DNA from 3 places in the Paenibacillus barengoltzii G22 genome. Region 1 is predicted to be linked to each of the others. Evidence: riboswitches for the same ligand, from Rfam matches in the RefSeq annotation. Region 1 holds a riboswitch; each other region holds the start of a gene.
What was found. Region 1 has a riboswitch for cyclic di-GMP ahead of C812_RS22160 (anti-repressor SinI family protein). Riboswitches for the same ligand answer to the same signal wherever they lie in the genome.

Region 1 (10,698 bases):
ATGTCCTGTGAATAACTTTTGTCCACATTATCCCACTAGCTTTTTCAACGGTTTTCGATATTTACTAACACGTTATTCACAGGATTTCCACAAGGGTTTGTGGATAACAAGAACACTTGTTCTACTAAACTTTTCCTGTTATGATGGGGAAAATACTAGAAAGGATGTGTTATCAATGGCGCTGTTAACGGATGAGTTGCTCCTCGAATCCTATCAGAAAGCAACCGAACTGCAGTTGGATCGGGAGTTTATCGCACTGCTGTTAGCAGAAATTCGCAAACGCGAATTAGAGCTTACCGCGCCGTCCGTTTTGCACTAATTGTGGACAACCTGGCTTACTTCAATAAGAAGGATATAGTTATCCCCAACCATCAAGGCGCCTGCCAGGCGTTGACATGATAAATATAAGCTTCATGACAATGCGGACACTGAACGACATGTTCGCAGCCCGAAGGAATACGCGCGGAGATGGCTGAGGTATACTGATCAGCGGATCCGTAGGGACTGTAAGGCCCGGCGTAATCTTCTTTTTTTCCAGCATTCTCTAGAATGTGTCCGCAATCGGGGCAGGTGGCGTTTAATGAAGCCAAACCGTTGCATAACGGGCATATATATGGCAAAGGGTATCTCTCCTTTACGATATGATCTTCCGTAAAGGTAAGATACCCTTTTGTTTACTAGAACATGTAAGAACGTGAATTCACTGCTTATGGTTACAGCTTCAAGTTACTGCTGTGACCTGGGGACAACTTCGCTTCTGGATCGATATAGACCTTAGCGTTGTTGACCGCTGTCGGTGCTTCGCCGAATCCGACCGCAATCAGGTCCAATTTGCCGGGATATGTCGTAATGTCACCGGCCGCAAAAATACCTGGAATCGAGCTTTCCATCCGGGAATCGACGACAATAGCGTTGCCTTCAATCTCAAGGCCCCATTCTGCGATCGGTCCGAGCGACGAGACAAATCCGAAGTTGACGATCACGTCGTCCACAACGATCTCTTGAGTCTCCTTCGTCTTAACGTGCGCCAGCGTGACGCGTTCGATGCGATCGTCACCGTGAAGCTCTGCGATTTCCGTTGGGGTAATGACTTGGACGCGGGAAGCCATCAGCTTCTCAACGCTGTGCTCATGCGCCCGGAATTTATCGCGGCGGTGAATCAGCGTCACTTGCTCAGCGATCGGCTCCAGCATCAGTGCCCAGTCGACTGCGGAGTCGCCGCCGCCGCTGATCAACACTTTTTTGCCGCGGAACCGGTTCATATCGCTGACGAAATAATGCAGGTTCGTTTGCTCGAAGTGGGCTGCATTCGGAAGATCCAGACGACGAGGTTCAAACGCGCCAACTCCGGCAGTAATGATAATGGCACGCGCATAGTGAACGCCCTTATCGGTGGTCACCACAAAATGGCGCTCTTCTTTCTTCTCAATTTGCAGCACCCGTTCCTCCAGACGTACGTCCGGTTCGAACAGCTTTAATTGTTCATGCAAGTTGTTGATCAACTCTTGCCCGGTCACTTTAGGAAAGCCAGCCACGTCATAAATATATTTCTCAGGGTAAAGGGCAGCCACTTGCCCCCCAAGCTGAGGCATACTTTCAATCAGTTTAACAGAAGCTTTTCTCATTCCGCCGTAAAAAGCGGCAAACATACCCGCCGGTCCACCACCAACAATCAGAAGGTCTGTGAATTCGGCGTTATTTTGGGTTGACACGTGTCAAACACCTCCAGATGGTTTCTTTTTTCTCTATAACTAAAATGTCAATTCTACTTTATTATAATGGTCGAATCCCTGGTTTGGAAAGGCAAGATGAAAAGTGTCGAAAATCTGGAATATAATCCGTTGAAAGTCCTATAATTACGGGTAAAATAAGACTTGATCTTTTAGGCAAAAGCCGATATCATTCAAATGTATGCATTCATATTTGTGACGAAAAAAGTACATTTATGATTATACGACAGAAGACTTTTGCTCATCCTACAAATAAGGTTTAAACTAGTACTAAAATGTGACAAATGTCTCTGGATTGACCAAATGTGTGGATGACTGAAACGGTTTGAGTTGGTACAGAGTGGTTTTTTATGTGTTAATTTTCACATTGCGTTATTGGCTTTAAATCAAATATAGAGTGCGTAATATTGGAAGGAGAAAAATACATGAGTACCATACCCAAAATAGTGATTCTTGGTGCGGGTTATGGCGGCATTCTTACCGCGCAGCGGCTGCAGAAAGAGTTGAACTACAATGAAGCGGACGTCACTCTAGTGAATCGGCATGATTATCACTACTTCACGACGCATCTGCATATGCCGGCAGCCGGGACGGACTCCATTGAACATACCCGAGTGGCCATATCCAAATTAATTGACGAATTTAAAATCGATCTTGTGAAATCGAATGTGCAGGAGATTCGTCTGGCCGACAAGAAGGTCGTGCTGCAGGACGGAACCCTTTCATATGATTATCTGGTGATCGCGCTGGGCGGCGAACCGGAATCCTTTGGCATCCCGGGCCTGACGGAATATGCAATGACGATCCGCAGCATCAATTCCGTGCGCTTGATTCGCCAGCATATCGAATATCAATTTGCCCTATATAAAATGGACGAAAGCCGGACTGACCGTTTGAACTTCGTTGTTGGCGGTGCGGGTTTCAGCGGCATTGAATTCGTTGCCGAGCTGGCTGACCGGATTCCGCAGCTGTGCAAGGAGTACGACGTTGATCCAAATCTTGTTAACGTGTACAACGTAGAAGCTGCACCAACAGTTCTGCCGGGCTTTGATCCGGAGTTGGTTGAATATGCGATGGACGTACTGAAGAAGAAGGGTGTACAGTTCAAGATTGGCGTAGCGATCAAGGAATGCACGCCGGATGGTGTTATTTTGGCCACGGGTGAGGAAATTAAGTCGCAAACCGTTATTTGGACCGGCGGGATCCGCGGGAACCGTCTCATTGAAGCGGCAGGTTTCGAGACCGCGCGCGGTCGCGTGAAGGTCGACGATTATTTGCGTGCACCTGGTCATGATCATGTCTTTATCATCGGGGACAATTCGCTGATGTTTAATCCGGAAGGGCGCCCATACCCGCCTACGGCCCAAATTGCCATGCAGCAAGGGGTTACCTGTGCGCAAAACGTGGTGGCGGCCATTCGCGGCAAAGAGCTTAAGAAATTTGTGTTCAGCAATAAAGGAACCGTAGCTTCGCTGGGTAAAGGGGAAGCGATCGCCAGCGCATTTGGGAAGAAATATAAAGGTTGGGTTGCAGCCCAATTGAAGAAGCTGGTGGATATGCGTTATCTGTTCATTATCGGCGGGATTCCGCTGGTGTTGAAGAAAGGAAGATTCTTCTAAGATGCGTCACTGCAGCGTACAGGTTCGAGGGCTGCTCACGCGGGATGAGCTGGATCGCTATAACGCCTTGATGGAAGTGGGATCTTACCTGGAATCGCAGCAGCGTTACGATTTGGCTTATACGGTGCAGAAGGAAGTGGACCTTCTGATCCAGCCAGCCATCGAACGGCTGAAGGAGAAGAGCCGGGAACGCGATCGGGCGACGGCGGAGTTCCTGAAGTCGATGGAGGCAGAGGCGGAAGCGGAAGATTAAAAGAATAGGAAAGGGTGTGTCGCACGAGGCGGCACACCCTACTTTTTTATCGATATGGAGTTACACTTTCAACATCTCGTCCAAACGCTCTGCATTCAGCAGATTGCCGACGTAAAAAGCACCAAACTCGCCAAAACGTGCGCTGACTTCGTCAAACCGCATTTCATACACCAGCTTCTTAAATTGCAGGGCATCGTCGGCGAATAGAGTTACGCCCCATTCCCAATCGTCGAGTCCTACGGAACCGGTAATGATCTGCTTCACTTTGCCGGCATAGCTGCGGCCGATCAGGCCATGGCTGCGCATCATTTCGCGGCGCTGTTCCATCGTCAGCATGTACCAGTTGTCGGAGAGTTCCCGCTTTTTGTTCATAGGATAGAAGCAGATATGGTTCGTCTTCGGGAGGATCGGCTGCAGACGGGCCATCACTTCTGGATTTGCCTTCGGGTCACCGCCGCCGGATGCGAGATAATTGCTAAGTTCTACAACGCTGACGTAGGAGTAGGCTTTGGTCGTATATTCAGCAAAAGTTGTTTTGTTAAAGGCCGTCTCCAAAGCGTTCAACTCTTCCAGGCTTTCGCGCAGGTGCATGAACACGAGGTCGGCTTTCTGTCCGACGATCGAATACACCGCAGTGCTGCCCGTTTTGGATTCCTCCATCAAATCCCATTCTTTCAGGAACGTATGCAGCTCCTCCAGAGCCCCGGCGCGTTCTTCATCATCTGCCGCTTTCCAGGCGGTCCAATCGATCGTGCGGAAATCGTGAAGCGCATACCAACCTTCTAAGGTTAGAGTAGCTTCGTTCATGTATAATCACTCCTAGATTCATTCTGATCCTCATTTACGAATTGCCAATACGTATCTTATTGTATCGCATGGAGCCTAAACGGAGCAAATCGATTCACTTATTTTTCATGTAAAGTTCATTGCTTCGTTACATAATATCTAGTAAACTTACTACTAGCTTGATGAAGTGTGATTTACTTTATAGTCAATGAAGATTCGAAAAAAAGTTTGGACGCTGCATACCTTCATTGACCGCTTCGTGATCGAAAGATGCCTTTTTGAATGACCTATAGAAGGGTGGGGGAAGAGTCGATGGGTTGGCTCATCGTACTGGTGCTGATGGTTCTCTTCTTCGTGATGATGTTCGGCATCGGTTTCATTTTGAATATGTTAATGAAAACAACCTGGTTTCCGGCGTACGTCTTTATCATCGTCATTTTGCCGGTTGTGGTCTATACGCTGTGGGACCATGAACAGAGCTTCGGGACCTATCTGGCATCGTTCCGGCTGGTCGATTATTTGACGGCATTCGCCGGGCTGTGCGGGGCGATCCTGAGCGGTTGGACGATTCGAAAGCTGCGGCTAGGCGGATACAAAATGTTTTAAAACAAAAGCGCGAGTGCCTCGGGATACCTCTGAGGTCTCGCGCTTTTTCTCTGTGTACATTTACTAGTTGTATCGTTATTCCTGCTGGGTTCGCTTCCATTTCTGATATTCAAGGAAATCCTTAAATTCCTTCTTGCTGACGCCCGAAGTCATCGCTTCCTGCACCAACTCCGACCATTCCGGATCAAGTAATTCCGGTGCGGGGCGGTCGCCGTACAATAGCAGGTTGATCGAGACGTTGAGAGCGTCGGCTATCTTCTGGATGAAGGAAATCGAGGGATTCGATTGAATATTACGCTCCACGTTGCTGAGGTAGGATTTTGCCACATCCGCCTTCTCCGCCAGCTCGGACAAGGAGTACCCTCGGTCTTGCCGTAGTTTCTGAATACGCTCGCCTATATGTTCTGCCATGTAGCCGTCGCCCTTCTATCAGAAAAATATTTTTTGATGTCATTATATCAGAATAAATGATATCGGACAAAGGTGTTAAGTCGGATGTTCAACGATGCATTTGTCCTTGTTCGGCTTGGTTTGATGCGTCAATTCTGGCTGGGGACTTCGCGTCCGACTGCAAATGATGCACTTCCGGTTTTTCATCTTCTAGTCTGGCGATCGCTTTCCACAGGACAACAACCGTATAAAGAAATAAGAGGAGTCCTGGGAGGATCAACAGGGTGACCTTCCCTGTTTTCGAATCGGCAAAACTTAAAATATAGCCCGCGTACGGTATGTTTAATCCGGTATATACGCCGGTTACATGCGCAGGGTGTACCAGTTTCACATCGGCAGCATTGTTATTATCGCCTTTTGTTCGATACAGCACCTGGCCGCTGTGTTCGTCCTGTGTCACCTCAACAATCCGGTGGGTTATCCGCTTGTTATCCCTGGACTGAAAGGTGATGACGTCGCTGACGTTAAAACGGGTCATATCTCCGCCCGGTTGAATGATCACGACGGAACCTCTTGGGATGACAGGGTCCATTGAGTCGGACAGAACTGTGCTTAGCTGATAACCATAGATGGTCGATTCGCTATCGAAAACCTTTGAGAGTACCACTGAGCCCGCCACGGTAAAGAAGGCCGCCGCCATTAGGAACGTCAGCGCGTTGCCTAACCATTTACGAATGCGCATGATATTCACCTACTTCCGAAGGAATCGCGTTCTCTTACGCCAACGTCGTCCTCCCCATCCTTCGGCTCGGACAGAATCGGCAGGTTTCATTTCCGTGTGATCCTCGCGTACGTTGGTGAATTCGCCAAAGCTTGTGTCAACCTGGCGGGTTCATAAGTGCAGAGTCGAGAAAATCAATTCGGATTACTTCCTGTTGTTCGCTATTAATTTCGTTATTGAGAACGGATGCTGTGATTCGAATATACCCGAAATGTTTAAGGATAGGAAAGGCGAAAATCCAGCAATTTGTTCTTAAACAGGAACAATTATCTTTCTTTTCCTGAGAATATCTAGTAATTTTCATCCGTTTTCACAGTTTGTGTTCTCTATAAGAAACAATGTTTAGCTCTCGATCAGTGTCGAATTTTGGCCCAATCTGACAAGAGGGTTCGGGATTAAACAAAATAAGCTATCTTTTTCGACGAAAACGGGTTGGTGAATTTACGTAGAATGACATACTTTTCAAATTTTAGACGCTATAATAATTAGCAAGATGCTTACTAACTAAGGAGATGCATTAGCTCAGAAGCACCAGATAAGGGTAAACCTGCTGAAAAGCAGGGGCGCAAAGTCTCAGATCTAAGGTAGGAATACTAAGATGGCTGGACTGCCTGGGACAAAACCAAATGATCTTAGGAGGAGATTGTTGTTGAAGAAATCCGCCCAGGTTATTTCTTATGACCCCGGCAACGTTGACCCGGAATGGGTGATTTTACTCGCCATGGCAAAAGAGGAGGGGGTCTCGATTGATGAAGTTCGGCGTTTTTTAGCCGGAGATCGCTCTTATTTAGAAGAGTGGCATTTACATAACAAATAGATGAAGAAGAAGAGAGGTCAAGGGCCGCCCTATCAGGGGGCGGTTCTTTTTTTGGGGTTATTCGACCGAGAACATAAGCCCTGGTGCAGCTCAGGAAGAAAAAGGGAGATTTTTGTAGGCTGGGGGCGATTCAGGACGACGTCTTTTATGCTAAAATAGAGGAAGTCTATTTGGACGTGATAGGGAAGGAGCGATGAAGCCGTGCGCATGAACAACATGCTGCATTTTACTGAAAATCACCGTTATTGCGTATATCGTGACTTCGGACTCAGTCCCGTCGATGGCAGAATGCTAGGTTTGATCTATCAACCGATGGTCGGGGCGTTCGCAATTTCGCTGTACCGATTGCTTGCGGAGCATGTTCCCCAGGAGCAGGTTGGATATTCGGAGGTGGAGCAGCAGCGGAAGCTGTTCCTGACCCTTGGCCTCGATCCAAGCGAGAAAGGGCGGAAGTTTCTGATTGAGCAGACATCCCGGTTGGAGGCGGTCGGGCTGCTTCAGACGAACCGGCTCTATGTTCCGGACAGCGATGATTATATTTACGAATATGAGCTTCAGGCCCCGCTGGCACCGGCGGAATTTTTCCGGACACAGCATCTGACTTTGCTGCTGCGAGATAAGATCGGGAAGTTCGCGGTGCTGTCTCTGCGGGAGCAGTTGTTCCGCGGAGAACCGGAGGCATGGTCAGGAGTTGGCCTGAATAAGGAAAATATTACGGTTCCGTTCTATGAGATCTTTGAGCTGAACACGCATTCGATAGATTATGAGCTGGAGCAGGCGATCGCCGAGACGTCGATCGCTAGGCAGCCGGGGCTCAAGCTGGCGCTGGAAGAGGATGCGATCAACTATGCGGACATCATCCTGCGTTTTCCGCGCGAGTCCCAGAACCGCTCCTTCGTTGAGGCGCTGCGCTTTGACCCGGAAGGGATGGGGGTGGTGAATTATGTGGCCCGCAAGTACGATTTAAGCGTCCAGGATATTTGCCGGCTGTTGGACGAGGACGGGGTCTTTGATCCAGGCGGCGGGATCCTGTTGGATGCGCTCCAGCACAGGGCCAACCTGCAGTTCCGCCAAGGCAAGCGCCGTCAGGAGGAACGCGAGGTGGCTTATGGCAAAATCGTCGCGTTGCGCGGTGAGGAGCCGCAGGCAGAAGACGATTCCGTTCAAGCGGGGGGCGTGGCGGAGGAGGTTGCGGTCCAGATGGAGTATTACGTGGACGTACCGCCGCAATTCCAAAGCAAATGCGATATTCATCAATATAATATGATGCTTCGCAATGAGCCGTATACCCGGTTGCTGAAGACGTTCTTCCCGGGATCGATTCCGGATAACTTGCTGGACATTTTCGAGAAAATCGATCTGAATTACAAGCTGCCCGGCGAAGTCATCAACGTACTGATCCATTATTTAATGTCCTTGCTCACCTCAGGCGGGGAGCAGCGGATCAATCGCAATTTCATCGATGCGATCGCCGCGAACATGCTGCTGAAGCAGATCAACACGTATGAGCAGGCCGTGCAATATATCCGCGACCAGTCGAAGGTGAAGGAGAAGGTCAAGGAGAAATCCAGCGGTGCCGCCTCCGGAGGAGGCCGGGCGCGAACTTATGGCAGCCGCGGAACGAAGCCTAAGCCGGAAATCCCAATTGTGGAGCGGACAGGCCAGGAGACGGCTGTATCGGAAGAAGAGTTAGCTGAACTGATTAAGATGGCGGAGCGTATGCAATCCGGCAAACATAAAAAGGAAGTCTGAGTCCGTTTTGGCTTGGGGGAGGAAGGTGACACAACCTATGGAATCACTGGGGGAACTGCTGACGCAGATGAAAAGCACGCAATTCAAACAACGCTCCGAGGAGCTGACCACACGTCTGATGAATGACCCGCTGGTGAAGGAACTCCGGGACCAACATCCGGAGCTGGGACAGGAGCAGCTAACTCGCGGGATGGCTAAGCTGTATCAATACATCAACGACAGCAAGCACTGCGCGAACTGCCCGGGCTTGGAGCAATGTCCCAACGATTTCCCTGGCCATTATACGAAGCTGACGGTCGAGCAGGTGGGCGGAAGCCCGCAGCTTGTGGATCGTCAGGTGCCATGCCCCAAGCAACTGCAATATGAGCGCGAATTGTCCGTTAAGAAACGGATTCATAGCTTCTATGTAGATGAACGGGCGCTGGAAGCCGGTTATGACGAAGTGGAAATTATGACGAAGGATGCCATGCGTGCTCCGGCGGTAGGACAAGTGTTCCGCTATATTAATGAAACGAAGGAATCTGGATTGCAGACGAAAGGGCTGTATCTGGAAGGGCCGTTTGGCACCGGCAAAACGTTCTTGATGTGCTATCTGCTGCACGAACTGGCGAAGGAAGGTTACTCTGGCGCCATCGTCTATATGCCGGAATTTGTGGAAGAGCTGAAGAGCATGCTGCAGGACAGCGACAAGCTGCGCGAAACGGTGGAAATGATGAAGCAGGTAGACCTGCTGATCTTTGACGATATCGGTGCGGAGAACCTGAATCCGTGGGTGCGCGACCATGTCATGGGCGCAATTTTGAATTATCGAATGAACCGGAAGCCCACGTTCTACACATCCAACTATTCCTTGGGTGCACTGGAGAAGCATTTGAGCTTTACGAGCAAGGACGGGGAAGAGCGGCATAAAGGCCAACGCTTAATGGATCGGATCGCTCCGTTCGTTACCGTGGTTCAGGTGAATGGGACGAATAAGCGCGGTCAAGCGTAATCATGGAACATCCGCGGACATAAGTTAAAGAGCCGAGCACCTCCCTTCGCGGGGGAGCACCCGGCTCTTTCGTTTAATTCGAGGTCTGGTTACCGCCTAGCTGGCGATAAATTTAATGATGACCATGCCGAAGAAAATCACGATCATGAACGTCAGCATGCCAAAAAAGCCGTTCATCAAATCAAACAGATCGTTGCGGGGTTCTTCGTTGATATGCTGCCGCGGATCGTTCGCATGCGTGTTAGCATCCATGGCGATGGGCCTCCTCAGGAAATTATCGTCTCGTCAATGAAATATGTCATAGACAATCCGTTTTCAGGTTATTCTTAGTATAACCAAACTTTTTTCGTTTTGTAAAGAAGGCGTTACCATACACTTTCTTTTTTTCAGTGTAGTATGGTATAATGTGTTCGGCAACAGCTTTTTGGGCTGACTGCTCCATTTTTTCGACTACCAGTTGTTTGCGCTTCAGCCATGAATGGGCTAGGCCGGGCAACCCAAATAAGGAGGAAATTATCATGGCTATCGTGAACGTATCCGATCAGTCCTTCAATGCGGAAATCGAAGGACAAGGTCCGGTTCTTGTTGATTTTTGGGCTCCATGGTGCGGCCCTTGCAAAATGATCGCTCCGATTTTGGAGGAGCTGGACGCAGAAGTGGGTGACTCCGTGAAGATCGCGAAGCTGAACGTGGATGACAATCCAGAAACAGCTTCCCGTTTCGGCGTGATGAGCATTCCTACGCTGATCCTGTTCAAAGACGGTCAACCGGTCGATAAAATCGTCGGATTGAACTCGAAGGACACGTTGAAGAACCTGATCGCTAAACATCAATAATCCAGACGATCAGGCGCGTCGCTTGACGCCTTGGATGACGCCTCCGGTTTGGGCCGGAGGCGTTTTCTGCGTTAACCTGGAGTGGAGAAAGGAGGAGGAAGCTTGGACACATCGGCTAATGAAACGTTAAGTTATGA
Region 2 (10,698 bases), on a different contig from region 1:
AGCTCGACATCCATGCGTTCCTCAAGAATGACCGTATAGGAAATGCCTAGAAATTCATTCAAGAGCACATGGAAAATATATTCCCGTTCCGGCTCTCGATTTGCCGGACAGCGTACAATTAACATCATGATCCCCTCAGTTCTACTTCTTCCGGCTCGGGAAGGTTACGATATTTTCGCAGGGCGAACCAAGACATTCCGAGATGAAGCAGATAGCCCAATGTAGCCGCTAAGCTAAACCACAGGATGGCGGTGACAGCACTCTGCCCCGAAAAATAGGCAAGCAGCACTGCGCCCAATACGATAATGATTCGTCCAATTTCTCGGTACAGGTGTAGATCCTGACGTTCCATCACATCAATGGTGGAACCCACCGAATTGGCGACAAACTGACTTAAATACATGACTCCCAGAATCTGCACAATTTGCCCCGAGTTAGCCCATGCCTCCCCGAACAGGAAGGCAAAGGTCGCTGGTGCAATGAACACCATGACAAGTACAATCAGCAGACCAATGATAAAGATGTTACGGACCGTCCGCTTAAACAAGGGATATAGCTTATGGGGGGTATACAGCATATAATTGGACGACTCCGATAAATAAACATTCATCACCGACGAGGTGATCAACGTCATGGGGGACCCCAATATCCGTTGCCCGAGAGCAAACCAGCCCGCCACCTCCGGTCCATAAAAGGCAGCAAAAAGAATCGTCGGCAAGTAAATCCCAAAGCTATTAAGCATGTTGGACGGCAAGGACAACAGCGGAAACCGCTTGTATCGAGAGGCGACTTCCTTCATCTCTGCCCAATTGCTGTGCATCGACTCTTGCTTCACATCTTTCCGCCAAAGCTTCCATTGTGGGATCACGCCGCCCAACCGGCCTATGACGTCCCCTAGAATAAGTCCAAGCGGACCTCTGAAGATGCCGCTGAACAGCAGTTGGGAAGATACGAGAGAGAGACTTTGGGAGAGCTTCGTCTTCGAAATCTCCCGGAAGTATTTCTTGCGGATGGACCATCCGTTCAAAATTTGATAGAAGCCGCTAAAAAACAGGCTGGCTATAAAAAAGATGAAATAACGCTGGACATCCGGTTCATTGGTCCAAACCGACAGCGGATGGGCCAAGAAATAGACTCCCACCCCGCCGATGAGGCTGACTAACGCACAGATGCGAAGGGATAAGCTCAGCAGGCTGCTTGCCGTCTTGTCCTTGCTCGGCAGTGTTATGGCATTTTCGTAAGAGAAGGATGTCATCATCAGCATGATCGAGATGATGGAAGTATACATGGAGTACACGCCATATTCGGAAGGATTATATAAGCGGGTAATGATCGGTAATGTCACCAATATGATGATTTGGCTCAGGATGGTTCCGCTGGCCAGAACGACCACATTCCGAAAAAAGCTGTCGAGCTTAAAGTTCTTGATCTTGTTTATCATCTTCGTTCCTTCATGATTCGAGGACTTTTTGGATTTGCTCAGCGATCCGTCTTTGCGTCTCTTCATCCATGAGCGGCCAAATTGGCAGCGACAGCACCTCCGCAGACGCCGCTTCCGCTTCAGGAAGACGGAGCTCGTTCGGTTGGTAGACCGGAAGCTTGTGAACCGGAACGGGATAGTACACGATCGAACTGATTCCTTCTGCAGCAAGTCCCTGCAAAAGTTCGTCTCTTCTTCCGTTTAATACTCGAATCGTATACTGGTGGTATACATGCTTGGCGTAGGAATGCTCCGTTGGCAACACGAGCCCCTCCATGCCGCCCAGCAGCTCCCGATAGCGCTCTGCGACTTGACTGCGTCCTTGATTCCACTCTTCGATATAAGGAAGCTTGACCCGTAAAATGGCAGCCTGCATCTCATCTAACCGGGAATTGAAGCCAATCATTTCGTTATAGTACTTCTTCTTCGACCCGTGAGCTCGCAGCATGGCAGCTTTGTCGGCCAGACCGTCATCATTCGTGACTAGCAGTCCTCCGTCACCATAAGCTCCGAGATTCTTGGACGGGAAGAAAGAGTAACAGCCAACATCTCCCAATGTACCAGTCTTCTGCCCTTTATATTCCCCGCCAAAGGCTTGGGCAACATCTTCGATCACGACAAGCTGCTTACGTTGAGCCAGCTGAAGCAGCGGGTCCATGTCTACGGCGTGCCCAAATAGGTGCACCGGAATAATGGCCTTGGTCTTCTCTGTCAAAGCAGCTTCCAGCAATTCTACATTCAGGTTGTACGTCACCGGATCAATATCCACAAAAACCGGAACAGCCCCTACCCGACTAATCGCCTCAGCGGTAGCAAAAAACGTAAAAGGCGTAGTAATCACTTCATCGCCTTCGCCAATTCCTGTCGCCAGCAGCGCAATCACCAGCGCATCCGTGCCAGAATTCACCGCCACAGCATGTTTGACACCCAAGTAATCGGCCGCTTCCTTTTCAAATTGCTTGACGTTCTCTCCCATGATGAACGCTCCACGGTCTAGAACCGTCTCCAAAGCGCTCAGAATTTGAGGCTTCAATTGCTTCATCTCATAACTCATGTCGAGAACCGGGATTTTCTTATGGTGTACCGCTTGATTCACTCCGTCTTTGAGCATCGCTACACTTCCTTTGTTTTATGTACTGAGTTCTCACTTCGTTCATACTCACGTCCACATTCCTGGCAGATCGCTTTCAACCCGCTAAATGCAAGCGTAATCCCGCATTCGCATACCCAGCCCATTTGCCGGGCAGGCACTCCCGCAACGATGGCATATGGAGGAACATCCCGGTTCACCACAGCGCCAGCCGCAACAAACGCCCATTCCCCAATTTCCACCCCGCACACGATGGTGGCATTGGCCCCAATCGACGCTCCTCTTCTTACTCGGGTCGGCCGATAATCGCTGCTCGTATTGCGAGGGAATGCCGAGCGGGGAGTCCGCACATTCGTGAAAACCATGCTGGGACCGCAGAAGACATAGTCCTCCAAAATGACACCTTCATACACGGAAACATTATTTTGAATTTTGACACCATTCCCAATCGTGACCCTTGGCGCAACAAAGACGTTCTGTCCCAAGCTGCAGGAATGGCCGATTTCCGATCCTGAAGAGATATGAGAAAAGTGCCATACTTTCGTGTTCTCCCCAATGACAGCGCCCTCGTCAATCACCGCTGTGGGGTGTGCCCAATAATTTGTCATCCATTTCACTCCGTCCCTCATGCTATAACAAGTAATATTGTTCCGGCTTGGCATACCCGTTCATTGCATTGCGCGTATCCAGCAACAGTCGGCTGCTTCGACCGACCAGGTCATAATCGAATGCCGAATGATCTGTGGCAATGACGGTAATATCGGATTGGGCAAGCCTCTCTTGCGTCAGCTCCACGGTTTCGTAAGTTTGCCCGCGATACTTGAATGCCGGGATGTGTGGATCGCTTAGGATAACCTCTGCTCCTCGCGCTTCCAGCAGTTCCACAATTTTAAGAACCGGAGATTCCCGATAATCATCAATATCCTTCTTGTAGGCTACGCCAAGTAAATAGACGACAGATCCATAAAGTGGCTTCTTGTTGGTATTGAGAAGTTCAGCGATTTTCTGTACAACGAATTCCGGCATGGAGTTATTAATTTCACCGGCAAGTTCAATCAGACGAGTGTGGTAGTTATACTCTCTTGCTTTCCAGGTAAGATAGAAGGGGTCAATTGGAATACAGTGTCCGCCCAATCCCGGACCCGGGTAAAAGGCCATAAAACCATAGGGCTTCGTCTTCGCAGCTTCAATCACTTCCCAGACATTAATGCCCATCCGGTTACACAATATAGCCATCTCATTCGCTAACGCGATATTGATATGACGGAAGGTATTTTCGTATATCTTCTCCATCTCGGCCACTGCGGGGCTGGAGACTACATGCACTTCTCCATCCAACACCTGCTTATACAGCGCTTCGGCGATTTGGGAGCAGGACTTCGTGACGCCGCCGACGACTTTAGGGGTATTCTTCGTATTGAAATGCTTGTTGCCCGGGTCAATCCGTTCAGGCGAATAAGCCAGGAAGAAATCCTTCCCGCAGATCCATCCGGTGGATTCGAGGATCGGCTTCACGAGCTCCTCTGTCGTTCCGGGATAGGTCGTACTTTCCAGGACTACGAGCATCCCTGGATGAAGATATTTGGCAATTTCCTTCGCGGAATTCTCCACATAACTCGTATCCGGCTGCTGGTAAATGTCCAACGGGGTTGGCACACAAATCGCAACCGTATCCACCATAGAGATGAAGGAGTAATCCGAAGTCGCCTGCAGTCGCCCGCTGTCTACCATCGTTTTGAGATCTTCATCCACTACATCCCCAATGTAGTTATATCCCCGGTTAACCATGTCCACCTTGTGCGGCTGGACATCAAACCCAATGACCTGGTATCCGGCCTTTGCCTTCTCTACAGCGAGCGGAAGCCCGACATACCCAAGTCCAATGACTCCGATCTTCGCTGTTTTGCTGTGAAGCTTATCCATCAATTCGGTACGATGATCTTGCGATTGCAGCATTGATTCACGCATAGCGCCCTCTCCCTTTCCTACATAACGACTTGTGGACTGCCATTTTCAACCATATCAATGACAAGCTTCAGTGCATTTCTCCCATCCTGCAGCGTGATGGCTGGCGGACGGTGATCCCGGATGGCTTCCACCATATCCTCAATGATGCATTGATGTCCCGGTTTGCCAAAGGGGTCCCGTTCAATCTCGGAAATCAACATCTCCGTCTCTTCCTTGGTCATCGAGGAGCAATTCCATTGCTTAATCCAATTGGCCGTTCTGCCGCCGATTTCCGCATATCCATGCTCTCCAAAAACAGCGATCGACTCCTCCAAATTTTGCTCATACACCGTCGTACATGCCTCGACAACCCCCAGATGTCCGCTCTCAAACCGAAGCACGGCGACCGCAACATCCTCCGATTCAATCTTCCGGAACCGGGTATCCACCAACGATTTCACTTCCTTCACCGGGCCAAAAAGCCAGATCAACAGGTCCAAACTATGGATCGCTTGATTCATCAAGACGCCCCCATCCATGGCCTTCGTCCCTCTCCATGGAGCCTGATCGTAATAGGCTTGACTCCGATTCCAGCGAACCGTTGCATTTACATGACTTAACTTGCCGAACATCCCTTGATCCAACGCGTGCTTTAATTGCCGAATGGCTGGCCGATAGCGGTTAGGATGAACCACCGTAACCAGAACCCCATTCTCTTCCGCTGCCGCTGCAATGCGGTCAACATCTTCCAATGTTAACGTAACGGGCTTCTCAATGATCAGATGCTTCTTGGCTTTGGCCGCGGCGATGGCCATAGAAGTATGTAATCCGCTTGGCGTACAGATGCACACGACATCGATGTGAGGGCATTGTTGCAGCATCTCGTCCATGTTCAGATAAACCGGGACATTCCACTTCTCTTCCAGTTCAAGCAATCGTTGAGGGTTGTTATCACATAACGCCGTAAGTACCGCTCCATCCGTGCTATTTATCGATTCGATATGTTTGTTCGCAATATGGCCGCATCCGATAATCGCAAAGTGAATCATTAGAATTCCATCTCCTTTTCTCTCGGAGTTCGTCTTTGCTGACTGCGTTTGGAGCCCCCTCGCTTCTCCAGCAGCATCGAGACGCATAGCCCTGCAAATAGACCGATAAAGCCGCCGATCGCATAGTTCAAGATCTTCCGGGGGCTGACGGGAATTGAAGCCTCTTCCAGATTTGACTTGTCCAAAATCATGACACTGGAACTCTCCACCAGCTCTTGCGATTTCTCAATAAAGCTTTCGGCGAAGGCATTGGCAATGGCCACCGCATCCTGCGGATTGTCATGTGTGGCTTTGATAATAATTACTAGAGTGTCGGGGTCTGTCCTGACTTTGATCCGTTTTAATAATTCATATGCCGTTTCCTTGGTCTGTAGTTTATTTTTTGCTTCATTGGCAATAAATCGACTCTCAATCGCATCCTCATACGTTTTAGTTAACATCTGACTGGCCAAAAATTCGGTGTAAGTCCCCGCCTCGGTAGAAGCAATCGTAGCTACCAAGCTTGCTGTCGCTTGATATTGAGGTTTGGCCAGCGTATTAACCAAAAAAACGCCTCCCTCACAGACTAGAAGCGTAACAATAAAGGCAATCATGTGTTTTCTTAAGATTTTAAACAAACCGCTACTTTCCAATAGCTCCACCTCAGTCGATGTCAGAATATCACTCCAAAATAAGTCCCAGAAAATCAGTCATGAAAAAATAGGATAGGCATTTAAAACTAGGAAAATAGTCACCTAAATATAACCTTATATTAACACAAATTGCAATCAAGAGAAGAATGTTTTTTGTGACGCATTTGAGAGACAAACAAAAAACAGGTTTATGAAAAGACGGTTGTCTCCTCATAAACCTGTTAAACTCTATCAAAGTGATGATTTATTATAAGTTCGATACTACCTCAACATTGACGTTCGATTTTGCCAGTTGGATGTTGAAGGCTTGTCCCTTAACGATGTTGTCCTTAACCACGATATCCTTCTGGATGCAATTCGCAAGATAGGTGGTCAGGTCGATTCCGCCCTTCGTTGTTTCAATTTTGTTGCCCTCGACCGTTCCGTTCTCCGCATTCTGCCAAGTCCAGATTCCTTTCTCGGCATGCTCGATCGTGTTGCTCGAAATGGTGAAGTTCTTCGTATTCCCTAAGCGAATGCCCGTGGTTCCCGCAATCACACTTTGCTGCCCCATTTTAATCTTGTTCCCTTTGATGGTCACATGATTAACGGTCTCATCGGCGCTGACTTCAATCGCAGCGTAATAACTGCCAACCCCTTCAATGCGATTGTCCGAAATGCTGTTGTTCGAAGCGTAGACGCTGATGCCAGCGTACATGTCAGGAGCCAACTGACCTTTATCTTTACCTTCGTAATAGTTGTTATTGAGATAGGAGTTCGTGATGACATTGCCGCTGACCGTAATCCCTTGGGCGTAAATCTTGATCGCACGTTTAGCGTTGAAGCTGAAGGTATTGTTGGCAATCAAGCTGCCCGCGTCCCGGCCCGTCCCACGATCCAGGTTCGGGTCTTCATAGAAAATCCCGTCCCCATCGTCGGCTGAACCGATGTGATGGATGTTGGAGTTCGTGATTCGAACGTTCGATGCAACCTTCTCTGCCGATCCCCAGGTTGTTGTAATATAGATGCCTCTGGAGATCAAGCTGCCGGCTGTCAGATTCACAGCCTTGATATTATAAATTTCAGAATTTGTGATTTCAATGTGATTGGTATCGCCATAAATGACAATCCCCGAGACGACACCCGTATAATAATCGCTGGCCGGGTCACTGCTATGCGTCGCATTGGCTGCCGCGATCCGATTCACCTTGACGAAGGAGCTGCCTCCCCCGATAACCAGAACACGATTTACGGCATGATTGCCATCCAGCATCAAGTCGGAAATTTCAATCCCAGTACCCGATGCATGGATCATTTCCCATCCAAATTTGTGAGCATCTGCTTGAATGATCGACTTCTTGCCTTCGCCTTTAAGCGTAGTTCCGCTCTCAACGATCAGCGTGTTCACTGGATTCACCAAGTATGTGCCTTCAGGTAAATATACCGTTCCTTTGCTGCTTGCTGCGAGATCCAAAGCCCGTTGAATTGCCGACGTATCGTCAGTCACTCCATCGCCTTTGGCACCTTGATCCTTCACATTAATCATTTGGGCGTCCTTTGGCTCAGCGTACGCAGCCACCGGATTTATAGAGAAGTTAAATAGGAATCCGACTGCAACGACCAACGTGATGAGCACGAATTTCTTAATCGATTGATTTGCTGCCATAAAGGACACCTCAAATTCGATAGGATAAAAAATAGAAAGCCCCCGTTTCAGGAAGCCTTCTATCTCATCCTGAAAACTTTCGGGAACTGGCTGGCATGTGATCTGCGACCACGAAGCCCCTGTAGCTTTGCGTCCCGCACTTTCATGCGGTTTGCCTTTTCGATGTTCTCGTATTCAATTCTGAGGTTTGGAGTGGAGTCAGTTTCTGAGGTTCGAGTCAATAAAAAAAGAACCAAATAACTATAGTTATAAGGTTCCTCATCGGAAACCTGTATGTAGGGAGCTGGCTGGCATGTGATCCTCGATCACGAAGCCCCTGTAGCTTTGCGTCCCACCCTTTCGAGCGGTTTGCCTTTATTCGACATTGCAGGCTTAAAATATGTTAGATTATGGTTCTATAGTAGCATATCATCTATGAATCTGTAAACTAGCACTCTACTAATATTTTACTAGACGACAAAATGTTCCATTGGATGCCTGATTCACATCCGGTCTTTATAGACAGAGGTTAATTCCTCCAGCACGTTCTCAATCGCATACGTCCCCGTAAGCAGATCTCGTCTTGCAGCTATCTCCTGCCGAAGCAAGGGATCGTGATATAACTGCAGAATCCGATCAGCAAAGGCATCGGCATCGCCGAGCTCGACCAGAAATCCATGGACGCCTTCCCCGACAAGGTCCCGGTTTCCCCTTACCCGAGTTGCCACCACAGGAAGGCCGCTGGCGATCGCCTCCATAATATTGACCGGCAAGCCCTCCTGCCGGCTCGAGGATACCGCTACATCCGCCAATGCGTAAATGTTCTCCATGTCCTTCCGGTGTCCGAGAAAGGTAACATAAGGTTCCAGCCCTTTCTCAGCAACGAGACTTTTGTAGAACGCCTCCAGTTTCCCTTTGCCGGCAAGCAGCAGCTGCACATTCGGAATGGCATCCTTTAATTTTTGGATCGTCTCCAGCAGGAGCGTCTGGTTCTTGCGATGAATCATTTCCGCCGCATATATGAGAACAAAACGGTCTTGTCCGACGCCATACTCTTCTCGCAATTGCCGCTTTTGTTCCGCTGTAGGCGGTTTAAATCTCTCGAAGCTGATCCCGACCCCATGCACAAAATGGATGAGCCCCGGTTTGAATTTCCCTCGTTTAGCCCGCTCGAAATCCTCATCATTCATCGTTACCAGAACGTCAGTATACCGAGAAAGCCACTTCTCCACCGGATAGTAGATCAACCAATTGATGCGAGAAGCCCCCTTGTAAAAATGAAAACCATGAGCAGTATAGACGACTTTCGTGCCTTTCCTTCGACTTTGGCGGGCAGCCAGTCTCGTTAACACTCCGCCCATAGGGGTATGACAATGAATAATCTCGTATCCCTGACTGTCGATAATTCTTTTTAGCTCCCGTAGAGCCTTGAGGTTATCCCTGCTATAGGGAGAACGCTGGATGGGAATATCAAACTGCTTGTCCGCCCATGGAACCGGCTCAGAACCATTCGCAGCCACATGAACCTCCCAGCCCTGATCCCGGAACCATTTCAAGTAAGGTAGATGAAATGCGTTAATGTGAGACACAACCGTAGCGCTGAATAACACCTTTTTGGGCACCCATACCATCCGCTTTCTAGTAATATAGTACCAAATATATCAGTATTTATAGGGGAGTTCAATCGCTGTTCTAATGTAAGTTTGGGGTGACTAGCCCATAGGGTTCTGATATATTAGTAGTTATCAAGTCCATACTCAAATCTACCTATCATTTTTTCTCTCTCAGGACAATTTAAGGTCCACTCCTGCCTGCATAGAACAGACTCTCACATCATTTCTCTCATCATCTCACGACAATTTAGGAGCCGACCGGCACAACATCAGATCAGACAGAATTCAGAAGACTTGCATTTGCATTGTAATAGGCATAAAGAAATAGTATAAAAGTTCCACTTCGTGTTTACACCAGATTTGGAAAAAGCTATGATTAACTTATGGATAAGTAACCAATTGAGTCAACTATGGGGTGGAAATTGTGAAAGTTTTAATCACAGGAGGCTACGGCTTTATCGGTTCCTTTGTTGCCGAGAGATTTCTTCGAGAAGGACATCAGGTTGTCATTATAGACAATATTTCAACCGGCAATGTAAATAATATCAAGTTTCCTCATACTTCCTATATTTTGGATGTAGAGAGTCCGAATTGCGAAGCGGTCTTTGAGCAACATGAAATCGACGCAGTGATTCATCTTGCAGCCCAGGTCGATATTGTTACTTCTGTGGAGAACCCCTACGCTGATACGAAATCGAACATTCTAGGCCTTACGAACATGCTTCAACTTTCTGCCAAGTACCATGTCCGGAAATTTATTTTTGCGTCATCTGCAGCAGTATACGGAACTACGCAAGAAATGCCTCTGTCCGAATCCTATCTTTGCAAGCCGGTATCGCCCTATGGAATTAATAAGCTTCTTGGTGAATATTACTGTGAGAAATGGAAAGAGCTCTACGACCTAAGCACGCTATGCTTCCGCTTCGCCAATGTATATGGACCTCGGCAAGGAACGATCGGCGAAGGCGGCGTCGTCTCCATCTTTATGGAGCGGGTGCGAGATGGGAAAGAGCTGGTTATCTATGGAACCGGAGAGCAGACACGCGACTTTATTTATGTGGAAGACGTCGCAGAGGCCATTTTTCTAGCTGCAGGCACCGAGCATTCGGGAGTGATGAATCTATCTACCTGTACAGAGAACTCGATCAATACGTTGATTGAGATCCTCTCTGAGCTTCATCCCTCACTCCCTAGTATCATTCGAGTGAATTCCCGCCCTGGAGATATCTACCGATCCGTTCTGAATAACGAGTTGCTGCGTTC
Region 3 (10,698 bases), on a different contig from region 1:
TAATATAAACGATAAATTTATCGAGCATATGCAAATCGCGAATGAGGAGGAAGGTTGGAATCAGCCCTCCTGAGAAGATCATCGTGATCGTTCCCATAAAGATATAGAACTTTCCTGCGATGAGGTCTCTGCGAGAGAACGCGTACGCGACCATCGCCGTAAAGAAGACGTGTGCGACCACCCCAATGACGGTCTTGGCTACGGTGAGCCCCATCGCTGTCATGATGCCGGGATTTTCAAAGACCGCTTCAAAATTCTCAAAGCTGAACTTCCGCGGCCACCAGTAGATACCGCCAAGCATCGCATCCTTCCCGTCGTTAAAAGCGTTCACCAACACATACCAGATCGGATACAAGGTAACAAAACATACGACGAGCATCACTAAATTGTTAACTGTATCGAAGACGACATCGCCTTTTGTTCTGCGGCGTAATGAAAACATAAGCAGGTCCCCCTTGGCCTAAAACAACGAAGTGTCGTTGAGTTTTTTGGTAACTTGGTTCGCAATCAGCAGCAGAGCTAGTGCAATCACAGATTTGAACAAGTTGATTGCTGTTGAATACGAATAACGGCCCGAGGATATCCCCGTGTAGTAGACATAGTAGTCAATGACGTTACTTGCACTATCATTCAGTGAGTTACGTAACACCAGGATTTGATCAAAGTTGGAGTTCAGCACACCGCTGACTGCCAGAATGAACAAAATACTGATCGTCGCTTTGATGGCTGGAAGCGTCACATACCACATTTGCTGAAAACGCCCAGCTCCGTCAATCGTTGCCGCTTCGTACATCTCGGGCGAAATGCTTGTAATGGCCGCCAAATAGATGATTGCGGACCAGCCCAGCTCCTTCCAGACATCCGAGGTGATGACGATCGTCCAGAAGTACTTCGGCTCCGCCAAGAAGGAGATCGGCTTATCGATAATATGCAAAGCCATAAAGATCTCGTTGATGATCCCTACATCCGACAACCAAGTTGCCAGGATCCCGCCAAGTACGACCCAAGACAGGAAGTGGGGCAGGTAGGAGATCGTTTGGATCGCTTTCTTGTACCGGAGCGAGCGAACCTCGTTCAGGAACAAGGCGAAGATAATGGGCAACGGAAAAGTGAGCAGCTTCAGGAAACTGATCCCCAGCGTATTTTTGATCACATAGCCGAAATTTTCATCGGACAGAAACTCTTTGAAATGTTCCAAACCAACCCATGGTGCTTCTGCAATCGTTCGGATAATGTCGTAATCCTTAAAAGCAATAATGACACCGTACATTGGAATATAGTTGAAAATAATCATCCAAGCGATGCCAAGCAAAGCCATAATTTGAATATGTCTTTGCGAGTAAAGTTTCTTCAGCCATTTTCGCCTTGATGAAGGCGGCGTCTCTATCTCTTGCATGGCTGCGGGTTGCGTCGACGGCTTCATATCCATCTCCTCTGACCTCCAAGCTGTTCAAGTCTAGTAATGTAAGCACTTTCACCTTTCTGTATCTATTGTACTTGGGATCGAGTCGTAGGGATATGCTCCAGATTTCGTCTCGGTGTATTCGTTTTTCGGCTGACCGAAAAAAGGCCCGCACCGATTGGTGCGAGCTTAGGTCTACATATTAAGATAGATTAACGCTTAATATTTGCCAAATTCAATATCACTTAGATCAATTTTCGTGATTTGTTCTGCCTCCGCGTTCGAATGATTTCCTGACCGAGATCTTGATTTCTTGGCAGACATTTTCTCGAATAATTGAAGAAGATCAGGACTGATATCATCCATGGATTGATAGGAACCCGCATGCACTTTCTTTAAGTTGAAGCGGTTCACTTGCTCCTTTAACAAATCTGCCTGGCTGGACAGCTCTTCACTAGTGGCGGCTCCTTCTTCCAAAGACGCCGAGCTGGTCTGTACGACCTGGGATACTTGCATGATGCCCTGATTGATTTGATTGATTCCAATCGCCTGTTCATTCGATGCCGAAGCAATATCGCCGATAATAGTTGCAACTTTGGCAATGTCATCAACAATCTGTTGCAGCGCGTTGGCCGTTTCTTTCGCAATCACGGTTCCGCCTTCTGCTTTCTTGATGGAGCCCTCAATCAGTTCCGTTGTCTCCTTAGCGGCATTGGCAGAACGTGCAGCCAGATTCCGGACTTCTTCGGCGACAACCGCGAAACCTTTACCATGTTGTCCTGCTCTTGCCGCTTCCACCGCTGCATTTAGTGCCAAAATATTAGTTTGGAACGCAATTTCGTCAATCACTTTAATGATTTTAGAAATATTTTCAGAAGCCGCATTGATCTCATCCATCGCGCCGAGCATTTCTTTCATTTGATTATTGCCGAGAATTGCATTTTGTCTTGCAGCTTCCGCCAACTCATTGGCTTCATTCGAAGAATCCGCATTCTTGCGGGTTTGCGAGGCGATTTCTTCAATCGATGCGGTTAATTGTTCTACCGAGCTGGCTTGCTCCGTTGACCCTTGGGAAAGCGTCGTACTTAAGATCGAAATTTCTTTAGCTCCCGTAGCAACTTGATCTGCAGCGGTTTGAATGTTGCTCATCGTTTCGTTTAAGTTATCGGACATTTTTCGGAACGCAGCTGCCAGATCGCCAATTTCATCTTTGCTGTAGATGTCAACGACGACGTTCAAATCACCATCGGCAATCTGATCTGCAGACTCAACCAGTTTTTGAACCGGCTTACTAATCATTCTAGAAATGAACATCCCAAAGCCAATGGACAAGACCATCATCAGGGCTACGATGACAACCATTGTAACGGTTGTCGAATCGGTTTGAGCCGAGAGTTCTGCGGATAGATTAGATCCGTTGTTTTTTCTCATTTCAAACATTTCTTCAATTAATTGATTCGTTGCGTTTGCAGTCTTTGATCCCTCCGACGTGAGTAAAGCCGATGCCTCATCCTCCTTGCCGGCGAGCGCGAGCTCAACCACTTCTTCACGGGTCGCATCATATTGTGCGAGCGATTTCTCAAAGGATGCAAACAGTTCCCGGGCATTATCCATTTGGATAGAAGCTTCGAATTTATCAAGGTATGCTTTCATGTCAGCATCTAATTCAGCAATTTCACTTACGAGTTGTTCACGAACTTCGGGGTCTTTATTCATAATAATGGTTGATACCTTAACCCGAATTGCATTGAAGTTAATACCGGCTGAACCCAAATCTCCGAATGATGTACCAAAGTTTACATATAAATTTTTGTAGTCTTTCTCCACGCTGCGCATGTTAAAGATCCCAAACGCTCCCATGGCTCCGGCAATCAAAGATACAATAATAAAGGCGGAAATCAGCTTTGTAGCTATTTTCATATTTCTAAACCAATTCATACTTGTTGCCCCCATTTTTAATTATTTAATAGTTGATCTACTTCGTAATCGTTCAGCAGCTTCTCGCAATCCAGTAACAGCTTGACTTCATTCCCCACCTTTCCAATACCCATCACAAAGCGATTGCTTCGTTGATTCAGATCCGGCGGTGCCACGACTTCACTGGACGGGATGCTAATTACCTCTGCCACACTATCAACAATCAAGCCAATCGATAATTCATTGATGTCGATGACGACAATACATGTTCGCTCCATATACTCCCGGAACGGTTTCTTAAATCGTACCCGTACATCCATCACCGGGATAATTTTGCCCCGCAAATTCACGATTCCGCGCACAAAATCGGGCATTTCCGGCACGCTGGTAATTTTCTGCAACCCGATAATTTCCGTTACATACCTGATTTCAATCCCATAGCATTCTTCGTCCACAATAAAGGTCAAGTACTTATCCTTTTGCGAGTCTTCCTCCAAAAGATCTACATCCTCTCGAACGGCCTCCGACATCTTCACCACTCCTCTTCTTTCATTTTTAATAAGCCTTGAACATCCAGAATCAAGCTGATATCCCCATCCCCCAGCAAGGTACAACCGGATATCCCTTCAACGGTGTTAAATCCTCTTATATAAGGCGGCAGCGCTTTGACAACAACCTGTTGTTGGCCGACCAGCTCGTCCACAAAAATACATAACCCTCTGCCATCCTGTTCCACCATAATCAAAATGCCATCGGTTAACTGGATAGTATTTGTAGGTACATGATACCGTTCATGAATGCGTAGAATCGGGTAACATTCTCCCCGAACCATGATCATTTCGTTCCCGTGCGGATCAGTAATGAGATCCTTAACGAGAGGCTTAAACGACTCTTTAATCGACGTCGTAGGTAACGTATACTGGGCATCTCCCACCCGAACATTCATCCCGTCAATGATCGCGAGCGTAAGCGGAATTTTGATTGTAAAGGTTGAGCCCTTACCGGGTTCACTGTTAACAAAAATCGTTCCGCCAACTGCCGCGATGTTCTGCATTACGACATCCATCCCAACGCCTCGGCCGCTGTACTCCGTGATGTTCTCCTTGGTCGAAAATCCAGGAAGGAAAATCAGGTTGAAGATCTCCTTGTCGGTCATATCCCCTTCGGATTTATGCAGCAGATGATTCGCTCTTGCCTTCTCTAAAATTTTCTGTTTGTTTAATCCCCGACCATCATCTCTCACGATAATCATGACTTCGCCGCCAACATTGAGCGCTTCCAGCGTCAAGGTTCCGGTTTCCGGCTTCCCTGCCTCCATTCGCTCTTGGGTGGTTTCTAAACCATGATCAACCGCATTTCTCACCAAATGCATCAGTGGATCTGAGATATGTTCAATAATGTTCTTATCTACTTCCGTTTCTTCACCTAACAGTTGTAACTGTACGTTCTTCCCAAGCTTTTTGCTCATATCCCGCACAACCCGATGCATTCGTTGGAACGTTGTGGCTAGCGGAACCATGCGGATTTCCATCACCTTGTCTTGAATTTCCTTGGTGATCTTCTGTAAATGACTTGCAGCCTTTTGAAACTGCTCCAGTTGCAAGCCGATAATATCCGGGTTTTGAGTGACCATCGCTTCCGCGATGACTAATTCCCCAACCAAATCCATCAGCTCGTCCAACTTGCCCACATTTACGTTGATGGATTTCCCTTGATAACCGCTTGTTGAACTCTTCGTCTCTTTAACAGTTGGATTGTCCACGATCGCGGGCTTAGAAAAGCTTGGTTTCTCTACAATGTTCTGCAAATCAGGAAGAGCTTGTATTTCTTGAACGACTTGTCCCTCTCCTTGAACCTCATCTTGGACCTCTTGAGCTTTCTCCTTGTCTGAAACCGCTTGTTCTCTGTCTAGTTCAACCTGCTCTAGTTCCAAACACTTCAGATAACTGGTTTGGGAGAGCACCGAGTAGATCTCGTCATACGTTTTGCTCGTCCGAATAAACAACTGAAATCCTTGATTTCGTATCGTCTCCGCCGATGTCGGATCTTCCAGCACGTCCTCCGGAATATGCCAGTAATCCTCGAGCTGATCCTTGAGTTGATGAACGATTTGATACGCTCTGATGTTCTCCATCTCGCAATCCTCAGTGAAGAGAATCTGAGCTTTAAAATTGTTCGATGGTCGAACTATCTCAGCCTGAGAAGCCCTTTCATCTGCTTTGGTAATAGAACGTTGTTGTTCAAGAGAGCCTAATAGCCCTTTAACTCTCTGCGTGATTGCCGTAAAATCTCCATCGGCGTGCTCGCCATGTTTGATTTTATGGAGCTCAATTTTCGTAAAGTCAACGCCCTCCAGCATCAAATCGGACAACTCAGACCAATCTTCCAATTTGAGATGGTGCTGACGTAAATATGAAAAAAGATCTTCTAATGCATGCGATAAGGTCGCTATATTATGAAATTGCATCATCGAGGAAGAGCCCTTAATCGTATGCATGATGCGAAAAATCTCGTTAATCATCTCTTCTGAGAAGAAATTCGCATTCTCACAAGTCAGAATGATTTCTTCCAGCTGTTCGACCAGCTGAGAGGTTTCGGTAATGTATGCCTCAAATATGGGGTCGCCTTGCTGATATCCCATCATTTCCCTCCCTATTCTTCCTGTGGATGTCGTACCCTTTACTGGTTTAATAAATTAAAGGAAAAAGCTTTTGCGTCACTGGTTTTCAGTTGTTTAACCCAACCTAATTAGTGAGACCGGCATTCAATGAATGCCCTACAATAAAGACGGTTTTACAGCATCGTACTTAAAACATGAGAAATGTTAGACAGCGAGGTTTGTTTCTCTACTGCTCCCAGATCATAGGCCACTTTCGGCATCCCATATACAACAGAGGATTGCTCATCTTGTCCAATAGTTCGGGCGCCTTTGCGTTTCATAGCCAGCAATCCTTTGGCTCCGTCATAACCCATACCGGTCAAGATAATTCCGATCGATTGATTCCCCGCCTCTTTCGCCACGGATTCAAACAACACATCAATCGAGGGACAATGGCGATTGACTTTATCGCCTGCAAAACATTCGACCACGAAATGATCTCCGGAACGCTTCACTCGCATATGTTTATCTCCCGGTGCAATCAGCACTTTGCCCCGCTCAATCGTATCGCCTGTTTGGGCTTCCTTCACACGAATCGATAAGCTCTGATTCAGCCGTTCGGCGAACATTCTCGAGAACATGGGAGGGATATGCTGAACGATAACGATACCTGGCATATCCTTGGGCAACGACTTTAACACGGTATAAATCGCCTCTGTGCCGCCGGTAGAAGCCCCGATGGCAATCACTTTCTTGGTTGTAGCAGGTTTCGCAGTAACCAGCTTCGTTGGCGGATCGGCAGGAGAAGCGGCCAGTTTCTTCGGTTGATGGACAATTTTTGCTTTCGAGCCAATCTTGATTTTCTCGATCAGTTCTTCGATAAACTTCTCCACATGCGATAACTTGTTATCCGGCTTCGAGATAAAATCAATCGCACCGGCGTTTAAGGCGTCAAACACGGACGAACTGATCGCGCTGACCACGATAACGGGAATCGAATACTGAGGCAGCAAGCGCCGAAGAAATTCAATCCCGTTCATTTTCGGCATTTGCACGTCGCAGACCATGAGATTCGGATGATATTTTAATATCTTGTCCCTTGCTTCGAATGGATCCGCAGCTGTAGCTACAACTTCAATGTCAGGGTCCGTCGTAATCCCGCGGGCAATCATTTCGCGAAACACCATAGAATCATCTACGACCAGAACTTTAATCTTATTTCTGACCTGCATCCAGGCAACTCTCCAATCGTTACTCTTTGCGATAAACCGCAGGCATCACGTACTTAAATTTGGTGTGATCCCGTTGGATCGTTTCGGAATGACCAATAAATAAATACCCTCCGGGGACTAGACTGTCGTAAAATTTGTGAATCAGTTGCATGCGCGTACTTGCGTCAAAATAGATCATCACATTCCGGCAAAAGATCACATGAAACTTCTTTTTGAAGGGGAACGGATCCATGAGATTAAATCGCCGGAAAACCACTTCGTTTTTGATTTTGGGCTTCACTTCATATTGGTTCATCCCATGCGGATGAAAATAATTATGTTTCCAACGCTCCGGCAACAGCGCAACCTCTTCACGGCTGTAAATCCCTTTCTTAGCTTCAATCAGCACCTTTTCCGATATATCGGTCGCCAACAGCTTTGTATCCCATCCGAGCCGAGCATTTCCAAAAAATTCATTGATCAGGATGGCTAAAGTATAGGCTTCCTCCCCGGTGGAACAACCGGCGCTCCACACCCTCAAATCTCGATCTTTGATTTTGGGGACTTGTTCGGGGAGAACTTTGGCGCGAAACAAATCAAAATGATCTGATTCTCTCATAAAGTATGTATGATTGGTTGTCATCTGATTGATAAACGTTCTTGCGGCTTCGCCGCTCTGATCGGTAGCAATATAGTTCAAGTAGTCCGAGAAATTTTCCATGTTCAGCGAATTCAAGACGTTCCACAATCGGCCCATTACCAACGTTCTCTTCTCGTCGCTCAAATGAATCCCAAAATTTGTTTTGATATAACCGGCTAATTTGATAAATTCCTTATCTGAAATTTCAATCATCACTTCACCTCCCCTATACGAAGAGAGAGCCATAAGACTCTCCCGTTTGAGAATTACACCTTCGTTGCCGAATTCATGTTATCCGTTAAAAGAAAAACCCTTCTAGTTGTCTGGAAGGGCATCGTCAATGCATGAATTCAGCAATTCAGTCATTGGCAACCTGGCAATCATAGCTCTATTTCAGAACTTTAGACCCATGGCTTTGCGTCATTACTTTTCAGTAATTTTGCCCAGAAAATTATGAAGGTGGTTTATGCGAAAAAGATCAGATTATGTCGAATTCGACAGTGATTTTCGACATATTTCGATTTGTTATGTAAGATTATAGCAGTGGTCTTGAAAAAAACAATGAACAAAACGAAAATTTTCAGGTTTAAAATGTAAGATAGGCGTATAGTCCTATTTTTAAATTAATTTTAGACAAATTTCAGAACTTTGAGAGTTTTCCTAACATCACCCGAACCCAAAAAAGCCCTGCCTCCCTCTCACATTTTTTAGTGAAAGTGGAAGCAAGGCTTATGGGAGGAAGTTCATCCTCAAGGACCCTGAGATTGCGATTTCAGCTGTCGCTGCTGTTATCGCAAATGCTGCTTTTAAACGCATGCTTTTTGCCAGTTTCATAGAGTTCGAACCTCCTATGTGTTTTGAGTTTCTGTACTCTATGATAAGGGCCAATATTAATGAGATATGCTGATAGTGTTAAATAGGGTTAAAGTAACAAATTTATCCCTCTCCACTTGCTAACCTCACATTGACCGTACTCATTATGGCCAGTCGCCACAACCGAGCCATCCGCCTTTAGACCAAGCGTATGCGCACATCCTGCGGCAATGGCAACAATTTCACGCCAGTTGCTGACCTCGCATTGACCATATTGATTCGAGCCCGCTGCCACTACGGTGCCGTCCGATTTCAATCCAACCGTATGGTAGCTACCGGCAGTAACTGCCATAATTCCGCGCCAATCCCCTACCTCGCATTGGTGATGCTTGTTCGACCCTGTGGCTACGACCGTGCCATCCGATCGAAGACCTGCGGTGTGGAGATAACCGGCCGCCACGGACTTGATATCATGCCACTGGCTCACATTACATTGGCCGTAGCGATTGTTACCGGCCATGATCACGGTACCGTCGGCGCTCAGACCAGCGGTATGCCAATCCCCTGCTGCGATCGCCACGATATCCCGCCAACTGCTGACTTCGCATTGGCCTTCCGCATTCCGCCCCACGGCCACCACCGTACCATCGCCTCTTAACCCAAGCGTTCTGCGCCAACCAGCCGCAATGCTTACGACTCCGCTCCATTCGCTCACTTCGCATTGCTGATGCCCATTCCAGCCCGTGGCAACCACCGTACCGTCCGAACGAAGCCCTACGGTATGCGACTTTCCTGTGTTCGTTGCCATATGAACATTACCTGCCGCCACCGCCACGATCCCCCGCCAATCGCTGACATCACACTGGCCATTTCGGGCATCTCCTACAGCCATCACTGTACCGTCCGAACGAAGTCCAACGGAATGCCGCGGGCCAGCCGCTAAAGGGATATTCATCTGGTGTACTCCTTGGAACGCCGATATTTTCGGAGAAACTGGCTCCATAGTTATCCCCCTTGCCAAGAAATCAAGCTATCCCCATCATACGAAAGGCTTCCTAAAAAAATCAAACAAAATCATAAGTTTCACGTCTCGAACCCGGAACGGTCGAAACTTATGATGAAAGTGTGTCATAGCTAGCCGCCCTGACTTGGGCGTGCTATTCGGAGGTGATGTATGAAGCGATCACCGCAAGTCGTTTGGATTACAGACGCCGACCAGCCGACGGGCAAAGCATTGATCCGTCGCTGGGCTAAGGATGGCGCCCATCTCCTGCTAAGCAGTCCGTCCAATGGCATAGAGATTGCAGCTGAAATCAACTTGGCTAAGGCTTCCGGCTCCAAAGTGCTCGTAAGCAATGTCGATTTAAGCTCCGGCACCAACGCAAACGAACTTGTGCTGCAAGCAGAACGGGAGCTTGGTGCCCTGCAGGTGCTGATCCATAACCATGACCTGTTCGTACCTTTTTCCGTTGAAGCCGGCTCTGAAGCATTGTTCCGCGAGGTGATCAACATCAACGCAAAATCGGCCTTTCTTTGCACGCAAGCTGCCGGGAAGGTGATGGCTGCACGGGAGTCTGGCTGCATCATCTATATTTCCTCCATCCATGCTGAGAAACCTAACGGCTCCTCCTTCGCCTACAGTGCCTCCAAAGGCGCCATAAAGCTGCTTGCTAAAGAAGCGGCCCTTGAGCTTGGGCGACACAGCATCCGTGTGAATACCATTGAAGCCGGCCCCATCCCAGGCGATAATGAGCGATTCCGCAGTTCGCTGACCACGCTCTATCGCAGCTACGAAACCAAGGTGCCGAGCGCCCGGCTGGGGACAGTGGACGATATCGCAAATGTTGCCTGCTTCCTGGCATCAGACGAGGCGCGTTACGTAAACGGCGCGGATCTGCGGCTGGACGGAGGATTCCTGCTTCATTATATGGATCACAAAATGAGACAACCAAGGAGCAGTGATTCGCCATGAGTTTAACAGGCAAAGTCGTTCTCGTCACCGGATCCGGAACTGGCATCGGTCAGGGAATTGCCGTGGAAATGGCCAAGAAAGGCGCTGTCACCGCTCTTCACTATAACCGGAGTGAAGCTGGCGTACTGGAGACCAAGCGGAGAA

Region 2: another riboswitch for cyclic di-GMP. It lies ahead of C812_RS22400 (glycosyl hydrolase family 28-related protein); the one in region 1 lies ahead of C812_RS22160 (anti-repressor SinI family protein).
Region 3: another riboswitch for cyclic di-GMP. It lies ahead of C812_RS10445 (CheR family methyltransferase); the one in region 1 lies ahead of C812_RS22160 (anti-repressor SinI family protein).

Annotation. Positions count from the first base shown of each region.
Region 1 is NZ_KE159652.1:346,117-356,814, forward strand. It holds gene sda (sporulation histidine kinase inhibitor Sda) at 176-319, shown strand; gene C812_RS01695 (NAD(P)/FAD-dependent oxidoreductase) at 714-1,712, opposite strand; gene C812_RS01700 (NAD(P)/FAD-dependent oxidoreductase) at 2,156-3,349, shown strand; gene C812_RS01705 (hypothetical protein) at 3,351-3,602, shown strand; gene hemQ (hydrogen peroxide-dependent heme synthase) at 3,663-4,409, opposite strand; gene C812_RS01715 (YuiB family protein) at 4,701-4,994, shown strand; gene C812_RS01720 (helix-turn-helix domain-containing protein) at 5,070-5,405, opposite strand; gene sipW (signal peptidase I SipW) at 5,494-6,126, opposite strand; cyclic di-GMP riboswitch class I at 6,696-6,780, shown strand; gene C812_RS22160 (anti-repressor SinI family protein) at 6,815-6,982, shown strand; gene C812_RS01730 (DnaD domain protein) at 7,184-8,734, shown strand; gene dnaI (primosomal protein DnaI) at 8,772-9,725, shown strand; gene C812_RS22165 (hypothetical protein) at 9,822-9,977, opposite strand; gene trxA (thioredoxin) at 10,244-10,561, shown strand.
Region 2 is NZ_KE159654.1:584,960-595,657, forward strand. It holds gene C812_RS17395 (polysaccharide deacetylase family protein) at 1-125, opposite strand, end outside; gene C812_RS17400 (lipopolysaccharide biosynthesis protein) at 125-1,441, opposite strand; gene C812_RS17405 (DegT/DnrJ/EryC1/StrS family aminotransferase) at 1,452-2,591, opposite strand; gene C812_RS17410 (acyltransferase) at 2,594-3,178, opposite strand; gene C812_RS17415 (nucleotide sugar dehydrogenase) at 3,201-4,538, opposite strand; gene C812_RS17420 (Gfo/Idh/MocA family protein) at 4,556-5,566, opposite strand; gene C812_RS17425 (YveK family protein) at 5,566-6,111, opposite strand; gene C812_RS22400 (glycosyl hydrolase family 28-related protein) at 6,446-7,843, opposite strand; cyclic di-GMP riboswitch class I at 7,922-8,009, opposite strand; cyclic di-GMP riboswitch class I at 8,119-8,206, opposite strand; gene C812_RS17435 (glycosyltransferase family 4 protein) at 8,326-9,453, opposite strand; gene C812_RS21635 (NAD-dependent epimerase/dehydratase family protein) at 9,860-10,698, shown strand, end outside.
Region 3 is NZ_KE159653.1:460,070-470,767, forward strand. It holds gene C812_RS10415 (carbohydrate ABC transporter permease) at 1-442, opposite strand, end outside; gene C812_RS10420 (ABC transporter permease) at 461-1,423, opposite strand; gene C812_RS10425 (methyl-accepting chemotaxis protein) at 1,622-3,340, opposite strand; gene C812_RS10430 (chemotaxis protein CheW) at 3,358-3,849, opposite strand; gene C812_RS10435 (chemotaxis protein CheA) at 3,852-5,960, opposite strand; gene C812_RS10440 (protein-glutamate methylesterase/protein-glutamine glutaminase) at 6,113-7,150, opposite strand; gene C812_RS10445 (CheR family methyltransferase) at 7,170-7,982, opposite strand; cyclic di-GMP riboswitch class I at 8,134-8,223, opposite strand; gene C812_RS10450 (RCC1 domain-containing protein) at 8,692-9,585, opposite strand; gene C812_RS10455 (SDR family NAD(P)-dependent oxidoreductase) at 9,757-10,554, shown strand; gene C812_RS10460 (SDR family NAD(P)-dependent oxidoreductase) at 10,551-10,698, shown strand, end outside.